One region of the Salmonella sp. FC25216 genome, then DNA from elsewhere that is predicted to be linked to it. Evidence: predicted binding sites of a transcription regulator. Region 1 holds the regulator's gene; the other holds the start of a gene.
The links. Region 1 encodes PurR, which represses purine synthesis genes. Its sites were predicted from a motif close to CANGCAAACGTTTGCNTG; they were not measured.
Positions count from the first base shown of each region.

Region 2: AC3G3F_RS15525 (nucleoside-specific channel-forming protein Tsx) is a predicted target of PurR. The motif match lies at 4,902-4,919, and genes of this name have one in related genera.

Region 1 is NZ_JBDGON010000008.1:73,505-80,824, reverse strand. Features, by position in the region: gene mdtK (multidrug efflux MATE transporter MdtK) at 1-331, opposite strand, end outside; gene AC3G3F_RS16910 (riboflavin synthase) at 548-1,189, shown strand; gene cfa (cyclopropane fatty acyl phospholipid synthase) at 1,230-2,378, opposite strand; gene punC (purine nucleoside transporter PunC) at 2,668-3,873, opposite strand; gene punR (DNA-binding transcriptional activator PunR) at 3,986-4,918, shown strand; gene purR (HTH-type transcriptional repressor PurR) at 4,915-5,940, opposite strand; gene cydH (cytochrome bd-I oxidase subunit CydH) at 6,236-6,325, shown strand; gene sodB (superoxide dismutase [Fe]) at 6,408-6,989, opposite strand; gene AC3G3F_RS16875 (C40 family peptidase) at 7,116-7,320, opposite strand, start outside.
Region 2 is NZ_JBDGON010000007.1:155,834-163,153, reverse strand. Features, by position in the region: gene tgt (tRNA guanosine(34) transglycosylase Tgt) at 1-97, shown strand, start outside; gene yajC (preprotein translocase subunit YajC) at 120-452, shown strand; gene secD (protein translocase subunit SecD) at 480-2,327, shown strand; gene secF (protein translocase subunit SecF) at 2,338-3,309, shown strand; gene yajD (HNH nuclease YajD) at 3,477-3,824, shown strand; gene AC3G3F_RS15525 (nucleoside-specific channel-forming protein Tsx) at 3,901-4,764, opposite strand; gene AC3G3F_RS15520 (SadB/YajI family lipoprotein) at 5,063-5,602, opposite strand; gene nrdR (transcriptional regulator NrdR) at 5,754-6,203, shown strand; gene ribD (bifunctional diaminohydroxyphosphoribosylaminopyrimidine deaminase/5-amino-6-(5-phosphoribosylamino)uracil reductase RibD) at 6,207-7,310, shown strand.

The DNA.
Region 1 (7,320 bases):
ATCCGGCGTTCCACAGGACGATCATCACCAGCACAGAGACAAAGCCCGCCAGCCAGAATCCTTGTCGAACCTGATGCGCGATACGCTCACGACGGCCGGAGCCATTGAGCTGTGCAATCACAGGCGTCAAGGCCAGCAGTAAGCCGTGTCCAAACAGAATGGCGGGAAGCCAGATAGAGGTGCCGATAGCGACGGCCGCCATGTCCGTAGCGCTATAGCCTCCTGCCATGACGGTATCGACGAATCCCATTGCGGTCTGAGCCACTTGCGCAAGGATCACCGGTATAGCTAACGCTAATAACTGACGCGCTTCACTGGTATACTTCTGCACGTATTCACCTTTTATTTTGTTGTTATATGAAAGACTAAAAAGCCGCCGTAGTGGCAGCCAAAAGAAATAGCAGGGGAAATTTCAGTCTATTGTAGCGGGGTATTACTATTTCTCCAGTGAAAAAACAGTTGTTGACGGGGCATTGCTGGCAAGCTGTTTTTCCACCTGCTATTGTGCTGAGCAGTTCTGCTTTTATTTATTTCAGGAGTTGAAGATATGTTTACGGGGATCGTACAAGGTACCGCGAAACTGGTATCGATTGATGAAAAACCCAACTTTCGCACCCATGTGGTGACGTTACCGGACTACATGCTGGAGGGGCTGGAGACGGGGGCATCCGTGGCGCATAATGGATGCTGTTTGACCGTGACTGAAATAAACGGCAATCAGATAAGTTTTGATCTGATGAAAGAAACTCTGCGCATCACCAATCTGGGCGCGTTGAAGGTGGGTGACGAGGTCAACGTAGAGCGCGCCGCTAAATTCAGCGACGAAATCGGCGGACATCTGATGTCGGGGCATATTATTACGACGGCGGAGATCGCGAAAATCCTGACATCCGAAAATAACCATCAGGTATGGTTTAAGGTGCAGGATGCGTCACTGATGAAGTATATCCTGTACAAAGGCTTTATCGGCGTCGACGGTATTAGTTTGACCGTCGGCGAGGTAACGCCAACGCGCTTCTGCGTGCATCTGATTCCGGAGACGCTGGAGCGTACTACGCTTGGCAGAAAAAAACTGGGTGAACGTGTGAATATCGAGATCGATCCGCAAACGCAGGCGATTGTCGATACCGTAGAACGCGTACTGGCTGCACGAGAAAATGCGGTCAGAAATCAGGCCGACATTGGCTAACGGAAAATAAAAACCCCCGCATGAAATGCGGGGGCGGTGATTAGCGAGGAACGCGCAGACCGTTTTCAACGCCGCGTGTAAATACGACCTGCCAAAGCTGGATATCACGGGCGCGAAACGCACCGGCGCAGGCGTTGAGATAATAACTGAACATACGTTTGAAGCGCTCGTTATAATTGCCCGCAATTTCCGGCCAGGCATTGATAAAGCGCTCATGCCACGCCATCAGAGTCGTGTCGTAGTCGGCGCCAAAGTTATGCCAGTCTTCCATTACAAAGTGTGATTCGCTGGCCTCGGCGATTTGACGAACAGACGGCAAGCAACCGTTGGGGAAAATATACTTATTGATCCACGGATCGACATTATGATCGGTTTTTTTAGAACCAATAGTATGGAGCAGGAAAAGACCATCCGGTTTTAAATTCCTGTCGACAACCTCAAAATAGGTGTTGTAGTTTTTCGGCCCGACATGTTCGAACATGCCGACGGAGACGATTCGGTCAAACTGATCGTTAAGGTCACGATAATCTTGCAGGAGAATGGAAACATCCAGACCCTCACAACGCGTCTGCGCCATTTTTTGCTGTTCAGCGGAGATTGTTACGCCCACCACGCTAACGCCATAATGGGTCGCCATATATTGCGACAGGCCGCCCCAGCCGCAGCCGATATCCAGCACACGCATCCCTGGCTGTAGCTGTAGCTTTTCGCAAATTAATTTCAGCTTGGCTTGCTGTGCAGCTTCAAGCGTATCGGCATCTTTCCAGTAGGCGCAAGAATATTGCATATAGGGATCAAGCATACGGGAAAAAAGGTCATTACCAAGATCGTAATGTTCCTTGCCGACAATCCAGGCGCGTTTTTTACTTTGTAGATTAATCAGACGCGCGCCGAGGATGCGGAGCGTATCTTTAACATGGTGGGGGAGTTGATTTTCAAGACCGGCACGTAAGACTTTGCTGAAGAAAATATCCAGACGCTCGCATTCCCACCAGCCATCCATGTAACTCTCACCTAATCCCAACGAGCCTTCCTGCAGGACGCGTTTAAAAAAATCGGGATTCTTAACACGAATATCAGACGGGGCGGAACCATTAATTGTAATATCCGCACGACTTAACAATTCGTTGGCGATTCGGTACCAGTTATCATCCGGTACGCTGACTTCTTCTATACACGATGAACTCATAGCTTCTCCATCACTGGACGGTGATCAGAACCTTAAAACAGCGTAGACGCTTTTTTGGCTTTGTGAGAAATCCCACGGACAATTCCGTGAGCCAGTTATCCGACGTAGAACAGAGGAAGGGAGGAACCCTTGCCGAAAAGGCCATCCGTGGTGAATCGGGAACGCTCCGGTTCCCGTTAATGCCTAATAATTATCGTAATATAAACAACCGGGAATCAGTATAGGCCGCAATTTTTGATGATTCAACCGAAAATTGTTAGCGTGCTAATTACTCGGGATTAACAAACCTCTAGTGAGACTTCTCGTGGGCGACATCGGCATGCGCAAATCCGGCCTCATTGCACGCTGCATGAGACTGCATTTTGTAGCCTAACGCCGCCAGAACAACGGTAAAGAGCATTACGCTGGTGGTGGTCAGCAGCGGCGTGCTGATGAGCCATGAAACCACCAGGCTTGCCAGGAAACATAACCCCAGTTGCAGCGTATTTTGCAGCGCCGCAGCACGCCCCGTGGCTTGAGGGAAAGGGCGTAACGCTTGCGCGACGACGATAGGGTAGATTGCGCCATTAGCAATCGCCATTACGCAGAACGGAATCAGGATCTCCACCAGTGAGGCATTATTCAGGAAGCCCGCTCCCCAGGTGGCGATAACGCTCAGCGCATACAGCCCTAACAGCCACGGAAGCAATTGGTAACCCTGCCATTTTTGTAGCGCCGCGCGGCAGCCATATCCGCCAATCAGAAAAGCGATGGTTTGAGGAACATAGCTCAGGCCAATCACTGCCGGGCTGTAACCCATCGCGCTGAGAATGAACGGGGAACCCGTTAACCACGCAAAAAAGCTGGCGGAACAGGCGGCATAAATCAGTACATTACCGCGATAGGTTTTAGAGCGTAGCAACGTCGCAAAAGTGAGTTTATCCTGTCCCTCGGCATGTGCTTTTACCGATGGTTTTAAGCGCAGCGCTGGCAACATCAGCAACAACGTAATCGCAAACAGAGTGGCGAAAATCGCCTGCCATGAGAAATGCGTCAGTATCCAGCTTCCCAGTAAGGGCGCAAGCGCCGGGGATAGTCCTACCAGTGGCATGATAGTGGCGAAGATACGATTAATTTTTTGCGAAGGATAATAATCGGTCACCAGCGCTTGCCAGATTACCGTTGCCGCACAAACGCCGACGGCCTGCACAAAGCGTAGCGTCAGCAGTGCTGCCGCGCTTTCTACCCACAGCATCCCCAGACTTCCGAGCGCAAAGATGGATAACCCCAGCAGTAAAATCGGTTTACGGCCATAACGATCCGATAGCGGTCCCCAGAGTAGTTGTGCGACGGCAAAGCCAGCTAAAAACAGGCTGAGGCTGGCGCTGACAGCGGCAGCAGGCGTTTGTAAATCCGCCTGTATGGCGGCAAACGCGGGCAGGTACATGTCCGTAGCCAGAAACCCCAGCACGCTAAGACCGGCTAACCAGACTAAAAAACCTTTTCCAGGTTGCATATTTGTTTCTCTTTCTTATCAGACAGACATTGTCGCAGAGTGTAGGGAGTGAAATTACGGTTGTGAAACGTTAATATTTGTCCAGTGAATTCAAAATTTTTGTAGGCAAATTATGTGGTCGGAATACTCGCTTGAAGTGGTTGACGCCGTGGCGCGCAATGGCAGTTTTAGCGCGGCGGCGCAGGAACTGCACCGTGTGCCTTCGGCAGTCAGTTACACCGTTCGTCAGTTAGAGGAGTGGCTGGCCGTACCGCTTTTTGTACGACGTCACCGTGATGTTGAACTTACGCCTGCTGGCGTCTGGTTTTTAAAAGAAGGGCGTTCTGTTATCAAAAAAATGCAGATCACTCGTCAACAGTGTCAGCAAATTGCTAATGGCTGGCGCGGGCAGTTGGCTATTGCGGTGGATAATATCGTCAGACCAGAACGTACCCGGCAGATGATCGTCGATTTCTATCGCCATTTTGACGATGTGGAACTGCTGGTTTTTCAGGAGGTGTTTAACGGCGTCTGGGACGCGCTCTCCGACGGGCGAGTCGAACTGGCTATTGGGGCGACGCAGGCGATTCCGGTAGGGGGACGTTATGCTTTTCGGGATATGGGTACCCTGAGCTGGAGTTGCGTAGTGGCAAGCGATCACCCGCTGGCGGCGATGCCGGGACCGTTAAGCGATGATACCCTGCGCAACTGGCCGTCGCTGGTCAGAGAAGATACCTCGCGAACCTTACCGAAACGGATTACCTGGTTACTGGATAACCAAAAAAGGGTTGTAGTACCGGACTGGGAGTCATCGGCAACCTGCCTGTCAGCAGGATTATGCGTGGGAATGGTGCCGACGCACTTTGCCCGACAGTGGATAGACAGCGGAAAATGGGTGGCGCTGACGTTAGAGAATCCGTTTCCCGATGCGGCCTGTTGCCTGACGTGGCAGCAAAACGAGGCCTCGCCCGCGCTGGCATGGCTGCTGGATTATTTGGGCGATAGCGAAACGTTGAATCGGGAGTGGTTGCGGGAGCCTGAAGAGGCTCCCGACAGCGGGGATTAACGTCGATAGTCGCGGAACGGGCCGTCAGCGACCGAGCGACGCTCAACCAGGCGTGGATGAACTTCAATAGACTGTGACTCTTCGCGCTTATTGACGATGCGATCCAATAGCATATTAAATGCGGTTTCGCCTAAAGAGTCTTTGGGCTGGTGAATCGTCGTCAGCGCCGGGGTAAAGAAGCGGGCGTTACGCACATTGTCATAACCGATCACCGAAACGTCCTGCGGTACGCGAAGCCCCATTTCGTCTGCCGCGCAAAGCGCGCCCATCGCCATAATATCGCCGCCGCAGAAAACGGCGGTAGGGCGATGTGACTGCGATAAGATTTGCTGCATCGCGTGGTAACCGGACTCCGGCTCGAAGTCGCCCTGAACAATCCAGTTGTCTGGCACGTTGATCAACGCCTCCTCCATTGCCTTCATGAAGCCTGCCAGCCGACCCGCGCCGGTGTTGCGCTCCAGCGGACCGGGAATAACGCCGATATCCCGGTGACCGCGTTCAACCAGATAACGACCCGCCATATAGCCGCCTGCAAAGGCGTTATCAATCACCGTATCGGTAAAATCGGCCTTCGCTTCACCCCAGTCCATCACCACCATCGGAATATGGCGATACTCTTCCAGCATGGAAAGCAGAGGTTCCGGGTACTCAGAACACATCACCAGCAGGCCATCCACGCGCTTTTGCGCCATCATGGACAGGTAGGCGCGCTGTTTTTCCAGGTTATTCCAGGCGTTGCCCAAAATCAGCGTATAGCCTTTCTGGAAGCAGTTTTTTTCAACCGCCTCGATAATTTCTGCAAAATAGGCCGCTTCGCTGCTGGTCGCCAGTAAGCCTATCGATTTGGTATGGTTGACCTTCAGGCTACGCGCGACGGCGCTGGGAGAGTAGTGCAGCTCTTTAATCGCCGCCCAGACCGCGTTACGCGTTTCTTCAGCGACAAAACGCGTTTTGTTGATTACGTGTGATACAGTTGTAGTGGAAACGTTTGCTCGTTTCGCTACATCTTTAATTGTTGCCATTACATTTCACTCCAGACCCTCGCTAAGCTCCTGAGAAACGCCAGGTAAACGTTTGCCTACACACACCCTAATCGCAACGTCAGGGTTGCGGCATGCCGGAAAAACGACACGGAACGTCAGGAAGGGGTCAATGGCCGTTACGCTAATTCAGTAAGCCTGGAATTTTGTCTGATCTTGAGGAAAAGGGGAAGCGTTAAAAACAGTTATCAATATAAAACATGAGAGATTTTTGTGCGGGAATGTGCAAAAATGCGCTATATCACTTTTTGTGTGGGAATAAAAAGGAGAAAACTTGATGAGTACCGACCTGAAATTTTCGTTGATCACTACGCTTATTGTTCTGGGCTTGATTGTCGCAGGTGGATTAACGGCCGCTCTGCACTGATTTCCTCTCTTCTGAGGGAGGGCGTTTCCTCTATTCTATCCCTCTCTAAAACGCAGAAGGCGTACCTTCTGCGTGCTCAGACTTATGCGGCGAGATTTTTCGCGACAAATTCCCAGTTAACCAGCGCCCAAAAATGCTCCAGATAGTTTGGACGGGCGTTGCGGTAGTCGATGTAATACGCGTGTTCCCACACATCAACCGTCAGCAACGGCGTCGCATCTGTGGTCAGCGGCGTACCGGCATTTGAGGTAGAGACGATAGTCAGTTTGCCATCAGCGCCTTTTACCAGCCATGTCCAGCCGGAACCAAAGTTTTTGATAGCGGCATCTGTGAACTGCGTTTTAAATTCCGCGAAGCTGCCAAAAGATGCCGCGATAGCATCAGCCAGTTTCCCGGTCGGTTCGCCGCCAGCATTTGGTGCCAGGCAGTTCCAGTAGAACGTATGGTTCCACACCTGAGCGGCGTTATTAAAGATGCCGCCTTCGGAAGCACGCACGATCTCTTCCAGCGATTTGCCTTCAAACGCCGTGCCTTTGATCAAATTATTAAGATTGGTCACGTAAGTCTGATGATGTTTGCCATAGTGATATTCCAGCGTCTCAGCAGAAATATGCGGCGCCAGAGCATCTTTGGCATACGGTAATGCAGGTAATTCGAACGACATTGCTTCTCTCCTTATTATTAATATTGCGCACGCACAATAACCCTGGTGCGCGTAAGGATAGGGTAGCAAATTGAGCGGGGGCGCAAAAGAAGAAGTTATCCTGTCGTTAAACGACAGGATAAAATATTAGCGAATTGTTTTAGGGGTCATCACCCGGCGGGCGCCGACATAATGGCGCTGCCAGTATTCTTCGTTCAGCGAGGTGATCTTAATTTCCTGACCGCTGCGCGGAGACTGGATAAACTTACCGTTGCCGACATAGACGCCAACGTGATCGGCGGTGCCGCGCCCCTGCGTACGGAAGAACACCAGATCGCCGTTTTTCAACTCG
Region 2 (7,320 bases), on a different contig from region 1:
TTTACGCAAGGCTATTGAAGAGGGTAAATTAGAGAGCTTCGTAACCGAGTTTTACCAACGTCAGGGGCGACCCGTTCCACCTTTGAACGTTGATTAATTTTAATAATGAGGGAATTTGAATGAGCTTTTTTATTTCTGATGCGGTAGCGGCAACAGGTGCTCCGGCGCAGGGCAGCCCGATGTCTCTGATTTTAATGCTGGTGGTGTTTGGTCTGATTTTCTATTTCATGATCCTGCGCCCGCAGCAGAAGCGCACCAAAGAGCACAAAAAGCTGATGGACTCCATTGCGAAAGGTGATGAAGTTCTGACGAATGGCGGTCTGGTCGGTCGAGTGACTAAAGTAGCGGAAGCTGGCTACATTGCCATCGCGCTGAATGACACCACGGAAGTGGTTATCAAACGTGACTTCGTAGCTGCCGTTCTGCCGAAAGGCACCATGAAGGCGCTGTAATATTCCGTTTTCCCAAAGGGAACTGCCGTGTTAAACCGTTATCCTTTGTGGAAGTACATTATGCTGGTCGTCGTGATTGTCGTCGGCCTGCTTTACGCACTTCCCAACCTGTATGGTGAGGATCCGGCTGTTCAAATCACTGGCGTGCGCGGCGTCGCCGCCAGTGAGCAAACGCTGATCCAGGTCCAGAAAACGTTACAAGAAGAAAAAATTCCCGCTAAGTCTGTGGCACTGGAAGAGGGCGCTATTCTTGCGCGCTTCGACACCACCGATACCCAGCTACGCGCCCGCGAAGCGCTGATGAGCGTGCTGGGGGATAAATATGTCGTGGCGCTTAACCTTGCGCCGGCTACGCCGCGCTGGTTGGCGGCTATTCACGCCGATCCGATGAAGCTTGGTCTTGACCTGCGCGGCGGCGTTCACTTCCTGATGGAAGTGGATATGGATACCGCGTTGGGTAAACTCCAGGAACAAAATATCGATAGCCTGCGCAGCGATCTGCGTGAAAAAGGCATTCCTTATACCACTGTTCGTAAAGAAGATAATTATGGGCTGAGCATCACGTTCCGTGACAGCAAAGCGCGTGATGAGGCGATTGCCTATCTGACGCCGCGTCATCGTGACCTGGTGATTTCCAGCCAGAGCGGCAATCAGCTTCGCGCGGTAATGACCGATGCGCGTCTGAGCGAAGCGCGCGAATACGCCGTTCAGCAGAACATTAATATTCTGCGTAACCGTGTTAACCAACTGGGCGTCGCGGAGCCTGTCGTACAACGTCAGGGCGCGGACCGTATTGTGGTTGAGCTGCCGGGCATTCAGGATACCGCCCGTGCGAAAGAAATTCTGGGCGCGACAGCAACGCTGGAATTCCGTCTGGTGAATACCAACGTTGACCAGGCCGCCGCTGCCGCCGGGCGCGTACCGGGTGATTCCGAAGTGAAGCAGACCCGCGAAGGTCAGCCGGTTGTATTGTACAAACGCGTGATCCTCACCGGCGACCATATCACCGACTCTACGTCCAGCCAGGATGAGTACAACCAGCCACAGGTTAACATCTCGCTGGATAGCGCAGGCGGCAATATCATGTCTAACTTCACTAAGGACAACATCGGCAAACCGATGGCGACTCTGTTTGTGGAGTATAAAGACAGCGGTAAGAAAGATGCTAACGGTCGCGCCGTACTGGTGAAACAGGAAGAGGTGATTAACATCGCCAACATCCAGTCTCGCCTGGGTAACAGCTTCCGTATTACCGGCATTAGCAATCCAAACGAAGCGCGCCAGCTCTCGCTGTTGCTGCGCGCGGGCGCCCTGATTGCGCCGATTCAGATCGTTGAAGAGCGCACCATTGGCCCGACCCTGGGTATGCAGAACATTAAGCAAGGTCTGGAAGCGTGTCTGGCCGGTCTGGTGGTCTCCATTCTGTTCATGATCTTCTTCTATAAGAAGTTTGGTCTGATTGCGACCAGCGCGTTAGTGGCTAACCTGGTGTTGATTGTCGGTATCATGTCGCTGTTGCCGGGAGCAACGCTCAGTATGCCGGGGATTGCGGGTATCGTGTTAACCCTTGCGGTCGCGGTTGACGCCAACGTTCTGATTAATGAACGTATCAAAGAAGAGTTGAGTAATGGCCGCACGGTACAGCAGGCGATCAACGAAGGCTATGCCGGCGCGTTCAGTTCCATCTTCGATGCGAACATCACGACGCTGATTAAAGTCATCATTCTGTATGCCGTCGGTACCGGGGCAATTAAAGGGTTCGCGATTACGACTGGTATCGGTGTGGCGACGTCGATGTTCACCGCGATTATCGGTACGCGTGCTATCGTAAACCTGCTATATGGCGGCAAGCGCGTCACTAAGCTGTCAATCTGAGGAGTGCGATGTGGCACAGGAATACACTGTTGAACAACTAAACCACGGCCGTAAAGTCTATGACTTTATGCGCTGGGACTACTGGGCATTCGGCATCTCCGGACTGTTGCTGATCGCGGCTATTGTCATTATGGGCGTGCGCGGGTTTAACTGGGGGCTGGATTTCACCGGTGGCACGGTGATTGAAATCACGCTGGAAAAACCGGCTGAAATGGACGTGATGCGTGAAGCGCTGCAAAAAGCAGGCTTCGAAGAGCCGCAGTTGCAGAACTTTGGCAGCAGCCACGACATTATGGTGCGTATGCCGCCAACCGAAGGCGAAACCGGCGGTCAGGTACTGGGCAGCAAAGTAGTGACGATCATTAATGAAGCCACCAACCAGAATGCGGCCGTGAAGCGTATTGAATTCGTGGGGCCAAGCGTGGGCGCCGATCTGGCGCAAACCGGCGCCATGGCACTGCTGGTGGCGTTGATCTCTATCCTCGTTTATGTCGGTTTCCGCTTTGAGTGGCGACTGGCGGCAGGGGTGGTTATCGCGCTGGCGCATGACGTGATCATTACGCTGGGAATACTGTCGCTTTTCCATATCGAGATTGACTTGACCATTGTGGCATCGTTGATGTCGGTGATCGGTTACTCGCTGAACGATAGTATCGTGGTCTCTGACCGTATTCGTGAAAACTTCCGCAAAATCCGTCGCGGAACGCCTTACGAAATCTTTAACGTGTCGCTAACCCAGACGTTACACCGTACGTTGATTACCTCCGGTACGACGTTAGTGGTGATTCTGATGCTGTACCTCTTCGGTGGTCCGGTACTGGAAGGCTTCTCGTTGACAATGCTGATCGGCGTTTCTATCGGTACGGCATCTTCTATCTATGTCGCATCGGCGCTGGCGCTGAAACTCGGTATGAAGCGCGAGCATATGCTGCAGCAGAAAGTCGAAAAAGAAGGGGCGGATCAGCCGTCTATTCTGCCGTAAACAGGCTTTGATGCCACACTCTACATCCCGGTCAGAATGGCCGGGATTTTTTCTATATGCCTCCAGCACGAAAAGATGACGTAACTGTCTCTTCTTTTCGGGGATTGCCAAAAACCCGGCTTCGCGGGAAACTGCGTATAACCCTTTCTATTATCCAGGTATCTGACATGGCGATTATCCCTAGAAATTATGCGCGGCTGGAAAGCGGCTATCGTGAAAAGGCGTTGAAACTGTTCCCGTGGGTGTGTGGACGTTGTTCCCGTGAGTTTGTGTATTCAAATCTGCGTGAATTAACGGTGCATCATATCGATCACGACCATACCAATAATCCGGAAGACGGCAGTAACTGGGAACTGCTGTGCCTCTACTGCCACGATCATGAACATTCCAAATATACCGAAGCCGATCAGTACGGTTCGACGGTCATTGCCGGGGAAGATGCGCAAAAAGATGTCGGTGAGGCGACCTGGAACCCGTTTGCCGATCTGAAGGCGATGATGAATAAGAAGAAGTGAGAACAAAGATGCCGGAGCGCAGTCTGTCCGGCATGTTATGGTTAATACGCCGGAGATTTCCGGCGTATTACGCGAATCAGAAGTTGTAACCCACGACCAGGTAGCCGCCCCAGCCGGTAGATTTCGCGCTGAAATCGCCGTCGCCCCAGTTCAGTTTTGCGCCATTCTGCCACTGTCCGCCGTTATGGAAGTAACGCGCGACGACCGAGTAATGCCAGTGATCGTAGTTCAGCGCCAGGATATGGCTGGAAGCGATCGAGTTGCTGGTACGGTTCGGATCGTCGCCTAAATCAGATCCCCAGTCAAAGTTGGTAAAGCCGATATAGCTCAGTTTACCGCCCCACAGATCGGTGATGGGGACGAAGTATTTCACTTTGAAACGGTAGCCGTCCCATTCGTTTTCATTGGAAGCGCCGTAGTTTTGCCACTGATATTTTGCATACACGTTCAGCGACAGGCCCATCGGCAGACCGGTGTCGATATCGGTCCCCAGCCCCATATACCACGTGCTCTGACGACCGGCTTTGTTATCGCCCATATCGTAGATGTAGTTGTTGGCGAAATACCACTCTTTAAACGGGCCGAAACCCAGGTTGACGCCGGTCAGTTTATCAATCGAGAAACGCGGTTCGATCTCCATGAACATCGGGGAGCCGTCATCCCATGCGCCTTTATCGTTGCCGTTGCCCCAATCGAAGGTTTTGGGAATATCGATATAGCCGTAGAAATCAAACCAGTCTTTTTTGGCAAAAGCTTCATATTCCAGATAGACGTCGTTGTTCAGCTTCGGCGAGAAGCGGGTATGGTAGCTGCCTACTACGTTTACGCTCTGATGCCACCAGTCGGAAAGATACTGCGGCTGATCGTTTTCTGCTGCGTTAACAGTAAAAGATGAGGTGAGCGCCAGCGCTGCGCTGGCTGCGAGTAAAGTTTTTTTCATATGTATGCCACTGTTTGAAATCCCTTACGGGAGTGAAAAAAGCGCAATTTGCGTTTCTAAATATTTCGTGTTTCTGCGGACCCTATTATAAAAATCATTGCTCACAAAAATATGTCTTGTTTCACATATCTATCATTTACGTAATCGATTGCGTTCACGTTTGCGCATTTTAGGCGCGATAAGGGTAGTGGCTTTCATAAATATTTACAATACGTGCTATAAATGCCGAAAATGTCAGAAGGACAACAAAAGAGCGTGAAGCGTGTTGCGGAACGCACAAAACGCTCCGCCAGAACGTTTATTGATTAACAGGCTGAATGTCATGGATGCGAATAAAACCTAACCGCGCCGGTGTGATTCCCTTCAACTGTAACGGAATATTGACATCACTGGGCGCCAGCAAGCTGGCAGGCGCATTTACCAGAAGGCTCTGCGCATTCACCTCTTGATAGTTCTCCGTAGTGCCCTGAATCTGCCCATACTCTACGGTAGCGCTGAATGCCGGAAGCGGATCGTGGGACTCGCCCTGAATGCGTAACGTTGCCAGGGCACCGTCAGTGACAGGCGTAACTTCCAGCAATGTCATACGTAGCGTACCGATCTGACTCTCCAGCCGGGCAGGCGTATTGGCGCCAGGCAACAGATAGACGCCGCGGGTTGAATCTGCATTCAGCTTATTTTGTTGGGTAATTTTTACCGTTTCCTGATTCAGTTGGTTCATCTCTTTATTCAGAGTGCTAATGCTATGATGCATCTGGCGAACCTCGCTCTGCGGCGCGCAGGCGGTCAGGCTCAAGAGACTTCCCACCAGGAGAACTCTTAGGTAACGTCTTGTCATGTCGATCATTTCCTTCATGGTCCGATAGCGTAATGGTAGTGTGCTATACGAACAAAGGCACCGATCCTTTATCTCAAAAGCGCTCTGCCTTTGTTGTCGCGCCAGTTCAGGGTAAAATAGCGTTTTCTAAGTCACCTGGTCAGGACGCCGTATGCATTGCCCATTTTGTTTCGCCGTAGATACCAAAGTCATTGACTCTCGTCTTGTAGGCGAGGGCTCGTCCGTACGCCGCCGTCGGCAGTGCCTGGTTTGTAATGAACGCTTTACGACCTTTGAAGTGGCTGAACTGGTCATGCCGCGCGTGATAAAAAGTAACGATGTGCGCGAACCCTTTAATGAGGATAAGCTGCGCAGCGGCATGTTGAGAGCGCTGGAAAAAAGGCCCGTCAGCGCGGATGATGTTGAAATGGCGTTGAACCATATTAAGTCACAATTACGCGCCACTGGGGAGCGTGAAGTTCCCAGCAAGATGATTGGCAATCTGGTCATGGAGCAGCTGAAAAAACTCGATAAAGTCGCGTATATTCGCTTTGCCTCCGTCTATCGCAGTTTCGAAGATATCAAAGACTTTGGCGAAGAAATCGCTCGCCTACAGGACTAAGCCATGCAGGATGAGTTTTACATGGCGCGAGCGCTAAAACTGGCGCAGCGTGGACGTTTCACCACTCACCCGAACCCTAATGTCGGCTGCGTCATTGTTAACAATGGCGACATCGTCGGCGAAGGTTATCACCAGCGCGCCGGAGAGCCGCACGCCGAGGTACATGCGCTGCGGATGGCGGGCGCAAAAGCCAAAGGCGCAACCGCCTATGTCACGCTTGAACCCTGTAGCCATCACGGACGAACGCCGCCATGCTGCGATGCGCTGATTGCGGCCGGCGTCGCGCGCGTTGTCGCCGCGATGCAGGACCCGAACCCACAGGTCGCCGGACGCGGGCTGTATCGCCTGCAACAGGCGGGTATTGCGGTCAGCCACGGTTTAATGATGAGTGAAGCGGAGGCGCTCAATAAAGGCTTCCTCAAGCGGATGCGTACCGGATTCCCTTATCTTCAGCTTAAACTGGGCGCCTCCGTGGACGGACGGACGGCGATGGCCAGCGGCGAGAGCCAGTGGATCACCTCGCCGCAGGCCCGGCGTGATGTTCAGCGCTTGCGTGCGCAAAGCCACGCTATCTTAACCAGTAGCGCGACGGTATTGGCTGACGATCCGGCCTTGACGGTGCGTTGGGCGGAGTTAGACGCATCTACGCAGGCTTCTTACCCACAGGAAAATCTGCGCCAGCCGGTGCGAATTGTTATCGACAGCCAAAACCGGGTAACGCCTGCGCATCGTATTGTGCAACAACCTGGCGAAACGTGGATTGCGCGTACCCAGGAAGATAGCCGCGCGTGGCCCGATTCGGTTCGTACTATCAGCGTGCCGGTGCACAACGGACATTTGGATCTGGTTGTGTTGATGATGCAGTTAGGCAGGCAGCAGATTAATAGTATTTGGGTTGAAGCCGGACCGGGGCTGGCGGGCGCGTTGTTGCAAGCCGGGCTGGTGGATGAACTGATTGTCTATGTCGCGCCTAAATTGTTGGGAACCCAGGCGCGGGGATTATGTGAATTACCGGGGCTTGAGAAGCTCGCCGACGCGCCGCAATTTACCTTCAGCGAAATACGTCATGTCGGCCCGGATGTTTGCCTGCATATGGTGAGCGCATGAGTTCTCCCGT